DNA from 3 places in the Brevibacillus nigriterrae genome. Region 1 is predicted to be linked to each of the others. Evidence: riboswitches for the same ligand, from Rfam matches in the RefSeq annotation. Region 1 holds a riboswitch; each other region holds the start of a gene.
What was found. Region 1 has a riboswitch for S-adenosylmethionine ahead of ACPW7N_RS23555 (pyridoxal phosphate-dependent aminotransferase). Riboswitches for the same ligand answer to the same signal wherever they lie in the genome.

Region 1 (4,260 bases):
TGGAAGACACAGCGAACATGATTACACGTACCAATCAGTCACGTCAGGTTCGCATCACGGGGGATATTGCTGAAAGAGACTTGAACTCGATTATGTCAGACTTGCAACCTAAACTGGATGCCTTGAATCTGCCGGAAGGCTACTTCATCGAGATTGGGGGTCAAAGCAAGGACATGGCCGAATCGTTCGGAAGTTTGGGACTGGCTATTGTCTTGTCCATCGTGCTCGTCTACATGGTTATGGCGAGTCAGTTTGAGTCATTATTTAGCCCGTTCGTTATCATGTTCTCCATTCCACCTACGTTTATCGGGGTTGTGGTTGGTCTCTTGGTAACAGGAAAGGCACTCAGCGTTCCTGCATTGATCGGTTACATTCTGTTGATTGGTATTGTCGTGAACAATGCGATTGTCTTGATTGACTACGTAAACAACCTTCGTGAAAAAGGAGTTCCTCGCAACGAAGCCGTCTTGCAAGCAGGACCGATTCGCTTGCGACCAATCCTGATGACAACACTGGCAACGATATTAGCGATCCTGCCGCTTGCTTTTGGTGGAGGATCCGGTAATGAATCACAGGCACCGATGGCGATCGTTGTAGTATTTGGTTTGAGCTTCTCGACAGTGATCACCCTTGTCCTGATTCCTGTCGTCTATACCTTCATGGATGACATGGTGAACAAGATGCGAGGATGGGCCAAACGTAGATTTCAGAAGAAAGTGAAGCCGGTTGAGACGGGATTAGGAGGAGAGAACGTATGAAGCGAGCAAAGCTAGGAATTGCGGTCGTCTTGTCCGCTTTGCTGTTGGTTACAGGATGTACGTCCAAGGATGCACCTTCCACGACAGAAGAGAAAATTACTCCCGTACAAATAGAAACAGCAGCAACGGGAACCGTTGAGCTTGAATCAGGCATTACAGGTAAGCTGGCACCTAGCCAAGAAGTGAAAATCTCACCCAAGGTAAGCGGAAAAATCAAATCGTTTAACGTAACTCTTGGACAAATGGTTACACAAGGACAAGTGCTCTTCACACTGGATCAAACCGATCTGGTGAATGCCGTGCAGCAGGCAGAAGCGGGCTATAAACTGGCACTTGCCAACCTGCAACAAAGCCAAAGCAGCTCAGGTCAAGGGGTGGAGCAAGCCAAAAACAGCCTCGCACAAGCAGGACAAGCTTTGGAAGATGCCCGTCGCAACGAACAACGGATGAATTTGTTGTTCCAGCAGGGAGCAATTTCATTACAACAATTTGAACAGACAAAACTGGCATTGGTAAATGCCCAGACTGCTTATGCGAATGCGCAAAAAGCGTATGATACAGCGAAGCAATTCTCTGTTGTTACCGTATCCGAGGCATCTGTCTCCCAAGCCAAAGTCTCTTTGGAAAACGCACGTGAACAGCTAGCAAACGCAAGTGTTACTGCACCTATCTCTGGTTACGTAGCATCTGTGAATGGAGCAGTTGGTGAGATGGCCGCACCTCAAGGGGGCGCAATGGCAGTCGTTACGATTGTGAAAACCGATCCATTGAAGGTAAAAGTGAACCTTTCGGAAGCTGAAATCGGCAAAGTGAAGGTAGGTTCCAATGTAAACGTGGAGATAGAAGCATTGAACAAAACGATCACGGCATCGGTTACTGCGGTTAGCCCTGTAATGGATCAGACGCAAAAAGCGTATCCGGTGGAGATTTCTATCTCGAATCCAGGAAATGAATTGAAGCCTGACATAGTGGTGAAGGTCAAATTCATGGATGAGAAGAATACGAAGCAAGCGCTGGTTATCTCTCGCAAGGCTGTATTTGAGCAGGAAGGCAAAAAATACGTCTACAAAGTAGATGGCGAGGTTGCCAAGCTCGTTGAGGTAACTTCCGGCAAGGAATCCAGTGATACGATTGAAATTCTGTCAGGGATTGCTGCTGGTGACAAAATCGTTGTAAGAGGTCAGACGCTCTTGCAGGATGGAGCAAAAGTCAAAGTCCAGTCTGATTCAAAGTAAAAAGGAATTTCAAAAATCATTGACAAGAACAGCTCAAAGTGGCTAGTATTAAAAATAATTTGATAACTTTCTTATCCAGAGTGGTGGAGGGACTGGCCCGATGAAACCCGGCAGCGGATCTTGGAATGCCTGTATTTGCAGGTACCTAAAGAGCTGTGCCAATTCCAGCAGGAGATTTCCTGGGAGATAAGGCCGTGACAGAATCGACCACGAACCCCCTCCTTTTACGAGCAGGGGGTTTTTTTGTTAAGTTTTCATATGAAAGGAAAGAAAAGCACATGCGTATTCAACCAGCCACAATCATGAATCAATTGCCCACGCAATTCTTTTCCACTTTGGTAGCAAAAGTCAATCAACACCTGGCCAAAGGGTATGACATTATCAACCTAGGGCAAGGGAACCCGGACTTGCCGACACCGCCCCATATCGTAGAAGAGTTACAACAACAGGCTGCCATTCCGCTTCATCACAAGTACCCGCCTTTCCAGGGACGCAGGGAGTTGAAGCAGGCGATTGCGCACTGGTATAAACAAGAGTTTGATGTTGATCTGGACCCGGACGAAGAAGTAGCGATCCTCTTTGGAAGTAAAACAGGTCTGGTGGAAATCTGCCAGGTTCTGCTTAATCCCGGAGATGTAGCTCTCGTTCCCGATCCAGGGTACCCGGATTACTGGTCAGGAGTTGCGATTGCAAGTGGCCGGATGGTGATGATGCCTCTTCGAGCAGAAAATCAATTCTTGCCTGACTATGGAGGGCTCTCCAAGGAGGATGTAGAGAAGGCGAAGCTGATGTTTCTCAACTACCCGAACAATCCGACCGCTGTCACTGCCCCTATGGAGTTTTATCAGGAGACAGTCCAGTTTGCCCGCAAAAATGAAATCGTCGTTTGTCATGACTTTGCTTATGGAGCGATCAGCTTTGACGGCAAAAAGCCAGTCAGCTTCATGCAAGTTCCGGGGGCAAAAGAAGTCGGGGTAGAGTTTTATACACTGTCCAAAACCTACAACATGGCTGGTTGGCGTGTGGGAGCAATGGTAGGGAACAAAGAACTCGTGCGATTAATCAACCTGATTCAGGACCATTATTTTGTCAGTTTGTTCGGTGCCGTTCAGATGGCCTCTGTACGGGCTCTCACAGACTCTCAGGATTGTGTAAAGGAATTAGTCTCCGTTTATGAGAACAGACGAAATACTCTATTCAGAGGCCTTGATGAGATCGGTTGGAAGGCAACACCGTCACAAGGATCGTTCTTCGCATGGCTGCCAGTACCGAATGGCATGGGCTCTGTTGAATTCTCTGACCTCTTGCTGGAGCAGGCACATGTAGTAGTAGCGCCTGGCGTTGGCTTCGGGCCGACAGGTGAGGGATATGTGCGGACTGCTCTCTTAACAACCGAAGACAGATTACAGGAAGCTGTCCAGCGGATTGCAAAGCTTGGGCTATTCACCAATCATCGCTAAAATTGTCATTCTCAAACCTATCTATTTCGCCCCCTTTTCCAAGTAAATGGAAGAGGGGTTTTCTTATCCAGTAAAAACCTAGTTAAAAAATCTACTAAAAATGATTCTCATTATTGACTGAGAACCATTTTCGTTATATCCTAAGAGAGGACAGAGAATGAGAATTACTTTCAATTACTAACGTGAATGTGAGCGTTTGACAGCAGGAGGTTCACAACATGAGATACGCAATCAATGGCTACACAGACATGCAGACTGTCGTGAGTAATGAACGGAAAATTGGCGGGGCCGTCGAAATCGGTACTCTTCGTCTTCGCAGTGGAGAAGAGTTCAAAAATGTCGTAGTTACCCGTTTGGAAATGTCCAATGGTCAGTTTTGCTCTCTTGGCTTTATTACCGAAGAAGGAAGACGATTGATCGTTCATATCAATGACATAAGCATGGCTGCAGACGCTAGACATTCCCATGTACGTGATCTCCAGAATGATTTATTGCGTGAGCAGAAAGTAGCAGAGCGTTTGAAATACTTGAAACGTTTATGCGAATTGAATTGTGGCAGTTGTAACCTGCCCTTCCGTGAAGAAGTACTTTTACTTGTTGAAGACATTGGTTTGGAACTTGCGAAGCAGCACGTCGATCTGTCTTTCTTGCCGGCTGCAGATCGCAACAAAGTAGTCCGCATTGCATAAATCTTTCATAACAATTGTAGATAATGAGCGGTTTTCCTGCGGAGAATCGCTTTTTTTGCGTTTCGTGAGCCGAATGAGAAGGAAAGAAATGGGGAAACTATCGGAGAATTCGAATCAG
Region 2 (4,260 bases), on a different contig from region 1:
ATCTCATACCCGTTGTTGGAAAGAATGATCTCTACCAGGTTTTTGCCGATATCATGGACATCCCCTTTGACGGTAGCTAGGATTATCTTGCCTTTTGCAGCAGACTCGGATTTTTCCATGAACGGCTCCAGATAAGCGACAGCCGCTTTCATGACTTCAGCACTCTGCAAAACTTCTGCAACAATCAATTGATTCCCGTTGAACAGTCTCCCTACCTCTTCCATACCTGCCATCAGCGGACCGTTGATGATTTCCAAGGGAGTATACTTTTTGCGAGCTTCTTCCAAATCCTGCGTTAATCCGTCTTTCGAGCCATCGATGACATACTGAGCCAATCGTTCTTCTAGCGTAAGGGTAGAGACTTCTTTTTTCTCTACAACCTTCTTTTGGCGATAAAATTCAGTGAACTCAGCTAATGTCTGATCATTTGTTTCGAATAACAGCGCTTCAGCAAGCTTTTTTTCGTCCTCGGAGATCGAAGCATACCGCTCCAATTTCTCCGAGTTAACGATGGCATAATCCAGTCCAGCCACAGTCGTATGGTACAAAAATACCGAATTCAGCACTTCACGACCTGCTGCTGGCAACCCGAATGAGATATTGGATATACCTAAGGTTGTTTTGCATGCTGGAAATGCTTCTTTGATCAGGCGGATACCCTCTACAGTCTCTCGGGCTGATCCAATATACTGTTCATCACCAGTACCTACCGGGAAAACCAGTGGGTCAAAAATAATATCTTGTGGCTTCACCCCAAACTGATTCACCAGCAAGTCGAAGGATCGCTTGGCTACTTCCAATTTGCGTTCACGAGTAACTGCCATTCCTTCTTCATCGATCGTCCCCACAACTACTGCCGCACCGTATTGATGAATCAACGGAACAACCTGCTCGAATCGTTCCAAACCGTCTTCCAGATTGATCGAGTTCAGGATTGCTTTTCCTTGCGAATAGGTTAATCCAAGTTCCATAACTTTCGGATCGGTGGAGTCGATCATCAAAGGTGCTTTGACCTTTTTCGAAACATATTGCAAGAACTGCTTCATGTCGTTGTACTCGTCCCGGTCTGGATCAGCAAGACAAATATCGATCACCTGCGCTCCTTTTCGTACCTGCGCACGAGCAATATCAGAGGCTTCCTCATATTGGACGCTGGTAATCAAATCACGAAATTTCTTCGAACCGATGACATTCGTTCTCTCCCCAATCAGGAGGGGGCGGTTGTCCTCTTCAATATAGACCGGATCAATCCCTGAAACTGCACTGATTTGTTTTTGCTCCACCTGACGTGGCTTGTAGTTTTTCAAAGTCTCTGCCATTGCCTGAACGTGCTCAGGTGTCGTACCACAACAGCCCCCAGCAATATTCAACCACCCTTGCTCAGCAAATCCAGCGAGTTTGGCTGCCAGTGCTTGCGGTGACTCATGATAATGACCATTCTCATCAGGCAGACCTGCGTTGGGATAGCAACTGATCTGACAGTTGGCCAAATCGGAAAGCGTACGGATGTGATCACGCATAAACTCTGGCCCTGTTGCACAGTTCAACCCGACAGAAACTGGTTTGAGATGCTCAATAGAAATATAAAATGCCTCAATATTCTGACCAGCCAACGTAGTACCCATCGGCTCAATCGTGCCGGAGATCATGACAGGAAGCTCAACCTGGAGCTCTTCAAATGCCTTGCGAATACCAATCCCACCTGCTTTGACATTCAAAGTGTCTTGAGCTGTTTCTAACAGCAATACATCTGCTCCACCCAAAATGAGTCCCTTGGTCTGGCGATAGTATGCTTCTACCAGTTCCTCGAAGGTAATGCCGCCAGTTAGTGAAAGCATTTTGGTCGTTGGACCCATCGAGCCTGCTACATACCGGGGCCATTCCTCCGTGGAGAAAGCATCTGCCGCTTCTTTGGCCAGCTTGGCTGCAGCGATATTTAACTCAATATCCTTTGCCTCTTGACCATACTCAGCCAATACCACATTCGTCGCTCCAAACGTATTGGTCTCGATAATGTCAGCACCTGCCACAAGATACTTCTCATGGATGGAACGAATGACATCCGGTCGAGTCAGATTGAGAATCTCATTACAGCCTTCCAGCTCTTCTCCGCCAAAATCCGCTTCTGTCAGGTTCGCTTGCTGAAGCATCGTACCCATTGCACCATCGAGAATTAGTATTTTGCGAGAAAGTTGTTCCGTAAAGGTTGGTTTTGCCATTCATCTTACCTACTTTCTATCGAGTCTCTCAGGTAACCCTGTTTTCTGAAATTGTAACCAGAAAAAAGAAAAATCCCCTTCTTGAAAGTCATAAGAAGAGGATTTGTGTCATGTAAGATCAACGGACATCCTCTCTTATCTTTCAAAGCAAATCGCTCTGCTGGAATTGGCACCTGCTAAACAGGTTGCCGAGGCTTCAAAGGGCCAGTCCCTCCACCTCTCTTGATAAGAGAAATCATTTGGAAACATATGAATTTGTTGTGTATCTTACCACTCATTTGGAACATTCGTCAACAAGCAATCTGCTTTTTTGTGGGCTTTCACCCATTTGTCACCGTTACTTGCACTCTCACGAACTTGGTTCCACTTTTTCCTGTTATAGTGGTCGTTCCTTTTGCTTTTGCTACGATCAGACCATTTTCTACCGAAGCTACTTGGGAGTTGGACGTTGTCCAAGTAATTGTGTCAGTGACATCGGCAGTGGAGCCATCTTCATAAGTTGCAGTAACCAGGATTTGCTTCTGCTCTTCTATTTTTAACGAGACTCTGGTTTGATCAGCCTGCAACTTGACAAGCTTTTTCGAGTCTGCCACCTTCAATGTAAATATCGCTTTTTTCGTTCCTAGCGTGGCAGTAATCGTTGTGGTTCCTGGTGCAAGAGCCGTGACAACTCCTTTATCTACACTGGCAATTTTGCTGTTTTTCACTGTCCATGTAACCTGCTCCGTTACATTCTCTGTCGTCTTGTCGCTGTAGGTTGCAGTTACCTGTAAGGAAACCGTTTCGTTCCCTTTGAGCGTGGCACTCTTCTTGTCGAGCTCAATTTTACTCACTGTCTTTATTTGAGCTTTTACCGTAACGGGTAATGTAACAGTTTTCCCCATATAGGAGACGCTGACTGTAACATTGCCCGGTTTTTTGGCAGTAATCGTTCCTTTGTTCAAGTCAATCAGGTTACTATTTTTGCTCCATGTCGCCTGACTTGTCACATCTTCCTTCGTTTTGTCCGAGTAAGTTGCAAAAGCTTGAACGGTTTGTGTCTCTCCCACCTGCAATGTCAAGGTATTCTGTGAAAGCTCCAAACCTTCCATCAAATTGGGCAGATCCAGTTTAACCTGCATTCTGCTGGCACTTGTATTTGTGGTACTAATGGCAATATTGGTTTTGGTGTTATTGTACAAGTCACTACTTGGTCTTGTCGCAGGGCTGAATATTGGAAATCTTGAGTTGAAATAATGATCGTATAAGACACCATACACTCTTTTGTCTAATTGACTATATCCGAGAATCGATTCATTTGCCTCTTCCAGATCGACACCTTTATGTTTTTCATCGTTATTGACTTTATTATAGTACCAAGTCTTGCGAAGCACATTTTCATCAATATGCCAAATCGCTACTCCACCGGTGCTGACATAATCTTGCAAACTGCTATCATATCCTTCAAATTGTCTGTTTTCCACTAAAAAGTATTGGTCAGGATCTGAGGTAGGAACTTTTATCATATTGTAGTTGTTTGTCCCAATTGAGAAAAGGGTGTACTCACCGCTTGAGGTTGCGATAGCAGGTTCAACGAATCCCAGCATCATTTTGGACCACGGATCAAAATGGGTTGGCATGCTACCCGAATAACCGGTGAGATACGCCCATGATCCTGATGCCATCAAACTGTGGATACCAAGCCCAGATGAAGAGCCGTCTCCATCATACAAGTCAGGCAAGCCCAGATCATGCCCTAACTCATGGGCAATAATCCCGATGGTTGCCATATGGTCATCCTGATACATTTTATCTCCTTGCACTTCACCAAACTGGGTGTAGCCGCCATCATAATCTCCATTTCCAAGCGTTACGCTGTCGAGAGTGACTGGTTTGCTCAGACTGCCCTTGTGTCCCCACGTATTCGGGGTGTTCGATGGATCGTAAGCCGCTTCGTAACCTGCAACAATCGTCATCACATGCAGTTCCTTTGCGGAAATAAAACCGTTTTTGTCAGTATCAAATGTTTTGAAATCGATGTATTGATCGGCAGCTTGCAAGG
Region 3 (4,260 bases), on a different contig from region 1:
TAAATGAGATGAGTTGCTCTTTTGCTTGTATCTGCATGTTATCGACCCCCGCTTGCATAGTACATGATGGATCCCGGGTCCCACTCTTCCTGGCTGATTTCCTTGACGATGGCTCCGTCATACATAACCAGAATTCGGTCAGCGATCCCTAAAGCTTCCTGAAATTCGCAAGTAAAATAAAGAACTCCCTTCTGTTGGGCTGCCAGTTCACCAACCAGGGAGTAAATCTCTCGTTTCGCCCCGATGTCTACTCCTTTGGTCGGCTCATCGAACAAATAAAGCTCGGAATCCGTATACAGCCATTTGCCAATCACGACCTTCTGCTGGTTGCCGCCACTTAAGAAACTAACCTGCTGCTCAATTCCCGCTGTCTTGATTCCCAGCTTCTCAACTAACCCTTTGGCCATGGTGGTTTCCGATCCCTGTTTGATAAAGGAAAGTGTCGTCCATTTCTTCAAGGTTGAGATGGAAAGGTTGTGTTTGACCGTTTCTTCTACTAATAAACCTTCTTTGCGACGTTCTTCGGGTATCAGTACGATCCCCTGCTGGACAGCTTCTCGTGGAGTCGAAACCTTGATTTGTTGACCACGAAGATAGAACTCCCCTTTATCAAGTGGATCTGCAGCAAACAGGATTCGTGCCAACTCTGTCTTTCCTGCACCTACTAATCCGACGATGGCGACCACTTCACCAGCATGTATCTGCAAGTTGACATCACGCACTTTTCTATCCAACGTGATACCTCTGGCTTCAAAAAGCAGTTCACCCACAGAGGGGCCTCGCTCTGGAAACTCTTCCATGAGAGAATGGCCCAGCATGTCATGTATCACGGCATCCATCGTCGTATCTCCCGCTTCCTTCGTACTGATGCGTTGCCCATCACGCATGACGGAGATCCGGTCGCTGATACGAAACACCTCGGGCAATCGGTGGGAGATATAAATGATACCCACTCCGTTTTGTTTTAGCTGAGCAATTAATTCAAATAGCCGTTCGGATTCCGTGGACGAGAGGGGGGCTGTCGGTTCGTCGAATATGATGTATTTCGCCTCCTGAGCAATGGAACGGGCAATCAGAATCAGTTGTTTCTCTGACAAGCTGCATTCTTCCGCCTTTTTGCGGACAGATAGAGAAAAATCCAAACGCTCCAGGATTTCTTCTGCCTCTTGATAAAGCTTCGACCATTTGATTGGGCCTCGTTTGGTGGCTTGCACGAATTGATCCACCAAGATGTTTTCGGCAACGCTCAAATACGGAATCAAGGCCATATCCACTTCTTGATAGACGATTGAGATTCCACTGCGTTTAGCGTCAATAGGAGAATCAATCTGAAGGACCTGACCATCCATCAGAATTTCACCTTCATCGGCTTGGTAAGCTCCCATCAAGATTTTCATGAGTGTGCTTTTGCCAGCCCCATTGGCTCCCAAAAGAGAATGTACCTCTCCTTGTTTCACCTCAAAATCAACGGATCGCAGCGCCGAGACGCCAGAAAACCGCTTGTTTATTCGTCTCATCTGCAAGGTAGCCACACAAATCCCTCATTTTCTTCTGGTAGTAAAAGGTTCCCGCCGGATTACCTCCGGTCGGGAACTCGTTCCATTTCTTATTTTCCTAATTGACTGGCTCCCCAACCTTGTACGTATTTCGCCAGGTCGGTTGTTTTCACTGGTTCTTTCGGAAGTGCCTCACGAGTGACAAGAACGGGATCAAGGACCACGTTTTGCTCAACCGTTTCACCCTTTACTTTCTTAAACAAGTAACGAACTTGCACGCGTCCAATATCTGTTGGATCAACGGCAGCAGACACAACCCACGGAGAATTCGGGTCCTGGATCAATTGCAAATCCTCATCGCTCAAGTCAATGCCATACACTTTGATCTCCGTCCGTCCCGCTTGCTGGATTGCTCTTGTAGCACCTTTCGCAAATTCATCCCATGCTGCCCAAACAGCAGTAATATCACCTTTGTTTGGATATTTTTTGAGGATGGCTTCCATTTGTGTTTGTGTATCAAGCGCTGTATTCGGGGTAGCGGAACCAAATGCCGCTATTTCTTTTATCTCCGGGTATTTTCCTTGAAACGCTTTGTAGGCTTCCTGACGGCGTTCCATTGGAGCGAAGCCCGCTACCCAAACCTTCACGATATTCCCTTTACCGCCAGCATCTTGCGCCAATTTTTCCAACGTCAATTCAGCCATTTTCTGGTCGCCTTGTTGAAGGACCGTCACTCCCGGAACGTTCAGGTTTGCGTCAAATGCCACAACAGGGATTTTACGCTCTACCGCTTTCCTTACACCCTGCTCCAATGCTTCTGGAGTACCGTGGTCAATCAGGATACCGTCAAAGTGCTGGTTGATGGCGGCGTCCAAATTGGAGGACATTTTTCCCAAGTCTCCTTCCGAGTTGAACACCGTTACTTCTGCGCCCTGTTTCTCTACCTCTTCTTTTACTCCGGCAATGTATTGAGAAGAGAAGGTTCCGATATTGAACTGCATCACCAGCGCAATCCTTTTTTTCGACCCATTGTCAGCATCTTCCGAACCTTTCGACTCTTTGTTAGCTGTGCCGCACCCTGTTACAAACAATGCAACTGCAAGAAGTAATGAAAAAGCCCAATGAATTCGTTTTGTTGTTTGACTGTACATGAATCGTTTCCCCCTTACTGATTTTGAAAAATAAAAAAGCCTCTTTCTTGGAGAAAGAGGCTTCGAACCAGGTCTCGCCTCTTATCTCCCAGGTACATGTACCTGCTGGAGTTAGCACCTTAACATTCCTGTAGAATGTTAGGTTGCCGGGCGTCATCGGGCCAGTCCCTCAGCCTGCTCTTGATAAGAGTAATCTACTTATTGTCGATTAAACCCAAGTTAGTCGATCGGGTTTGTATAGATTGGATAATACAATCACCTGTGACTTTTGTCAACAGTCATTCGAGGGTTAAAACAAAAAAGCCGCCCCATCTAGTACAGATGAGACGACCGTTGCTTGTTATAGATCAATGGTGCCTGCTTGCTCAGCACCTTTTTCACCGGCATGGTATACGATTAACTCATTTTTTTCATTTTCTACTACCAGATATGGACAGCAATCATAGATAATTAATCCTCTTAGTTTTCCTTTTACACGGATTGCTTCGTGGTAACCTTTTTTCAAATCTTTAAAATCATTGGCTATAAAAGCTACTGCTTCGTTGCCTGTTTGCTCTGCATAATGGTGAGCCGTCTTGCTTACAATTTTGGCTTGAGGTGTATAAAACACTCGTCCGCTGTCGTATGCTTCTTCTATGTCTTTTTCCTTTCCTTTGGAGAATTCCGGCCATAAATCACTAAAAACCATCAATCCATTTTTATCATTTTTGACCAAGATAAATGGTACCTGTGCAGGTCCATAAGGGAGGACGAATAAGTCTTTTATGGAACCTGCTTGTTGCGGGCCTTTTGTTTGGAATAGTTGTTGACTATCACTGAAAACACGAACGGAGTCGCCGATTTGCAGGGAAGTAAAGGCTCCTGCGGTTTCTAACTTAATATTGCTCGATACTGGAGCGGCGTCTTTGGGTTGCAGTTCTTCAGCACTTACCACACTTGAAGTAGATAAAACTGCTGAAATGACTGCAAAAGAAAAAATCCGAGATAATGCTTTGTTCATTGGGTAATACCTCATTTCTGCGTAATAATTTGTGATCCGATGAAACATATACTACTGTCAAAAAGTGTAAAATTCAGTGGTTCAAACCACAAAAATAAAAACATGTCAAAGCCATTTCGCTCAATCAAAAGCTGACCAAAAGCAGTATACATCTGCAATGGGCCAGCTTTTATCAGTTTTCTTTGTATACAACCTTGTAATTCCCTATTTCCCCTGTCCCTGAGCCTGCTGCTTCGACCGATAAAACTCGTGGAACAGCTTCATTAAGGCTCGCTTTTCGATGCGAGACACATATGAACGGGAGATCCCGAGCTCTCTGGCAATCTCACGTTGAGTCTTCTCCTTGTCTTTATCCAGCCCGAACCGCCCGATAATGACTTCTTTTTCACGGTCATCAAGGATGTGGATATGCTGATAAATTTTGCTGGATTCCAGTTTTAACTGTACGGCATCTACCACTTCGTCGTTTTCGGTGCCAAGGACATCGATTAGCGTAATTTCATTGCCCTCTTTGTCAGTCCCGATTGGATCGTGCAGGGATACGTCCTTACGTGTTTTTTTCAAGCTTCTTAGGTGCATGAGGATTTCATTTTCTATACACCTGGCTGCATAG

Region 2: linked by a shared signal. The riboswitch ahead of metH (methionine synthase) and the one ahead of ACPW7N_RS23555 (pyridoxal phosphate-dependent aminotransferase) in region 1 are both predicted to bind S-adenosylmethionine.
Region 3: linked by a shared signal. The riboswitch ahead of ACPW7N_RS15595 (sugar ABC transporter substrate-binding protein) and the one ahead of ACPW7N_RS23555 (pyridoxal phosphate-dependent aminotransferase) in region 1 are both predicted to bind S-adenosylmethionine.

Annotation. Positions count from the first base shown of each region.
Region 1 covers NZ_JBNCMT010000043.1:19,249-23,508, reverse strand. The annotation lists gene ACPW7N_RS23565 (efflux RND transporter permease subunit) at 1-758, shown strand, start outside; gene ACPW7N_RS23560 (efflux RND transporter periplasmic adaptor subunit) at 755-1,993, shown strand; SAM riboswitch class I at 2,062-2,186, shown strand; gene ACPW7N_RS23555 (pyridoxal phosphate-dependent aminotransferase) at 2,272-3,453, shown strand; gene ACPW7N_RS23550 (hypothetical protein) at 3,672-4,142, shown strand.
Region 2 covers NZ_JBNCMT010000006.1:32,979-37,238, forward strand. The annotation lists gene metH (methionine synthase) at 1-2,219, opposite strand, end outside; SAM riboswitch class I at 2,352-2,451, opposite strand; gene ACPW7N_RS06060 (M6 family metalloprotease domain-containing protein) at 2,540-4,260, opposite strand, start outside.
Region 3 covers NZ_JBNCMT010000020.1:46,856-51,115, reverse strand. The annotation lists gene ACPW7N_RS15605 (ABC transporter permease) at 1-37, opposite strand, end outside; gene ACPW7N_RS15600 (sugar ABC transporter ATP-binding protein) at 39-1,532, opposite strand; gene ACPW7N_RS15595 (sugar ABC transporter substrate-binding protein) at 1,607-2,647, opposite strand; SAM riboswitch class I at 2,726-2,837, opposite strand; gene ACPW7N_RS15590 (hypothetical protein) at 2,988-3,647, opposite strand; gene sigK (RNA polymerase sporulation sigma factor SigK) at 3,852-4,260, opposite strand, start outside.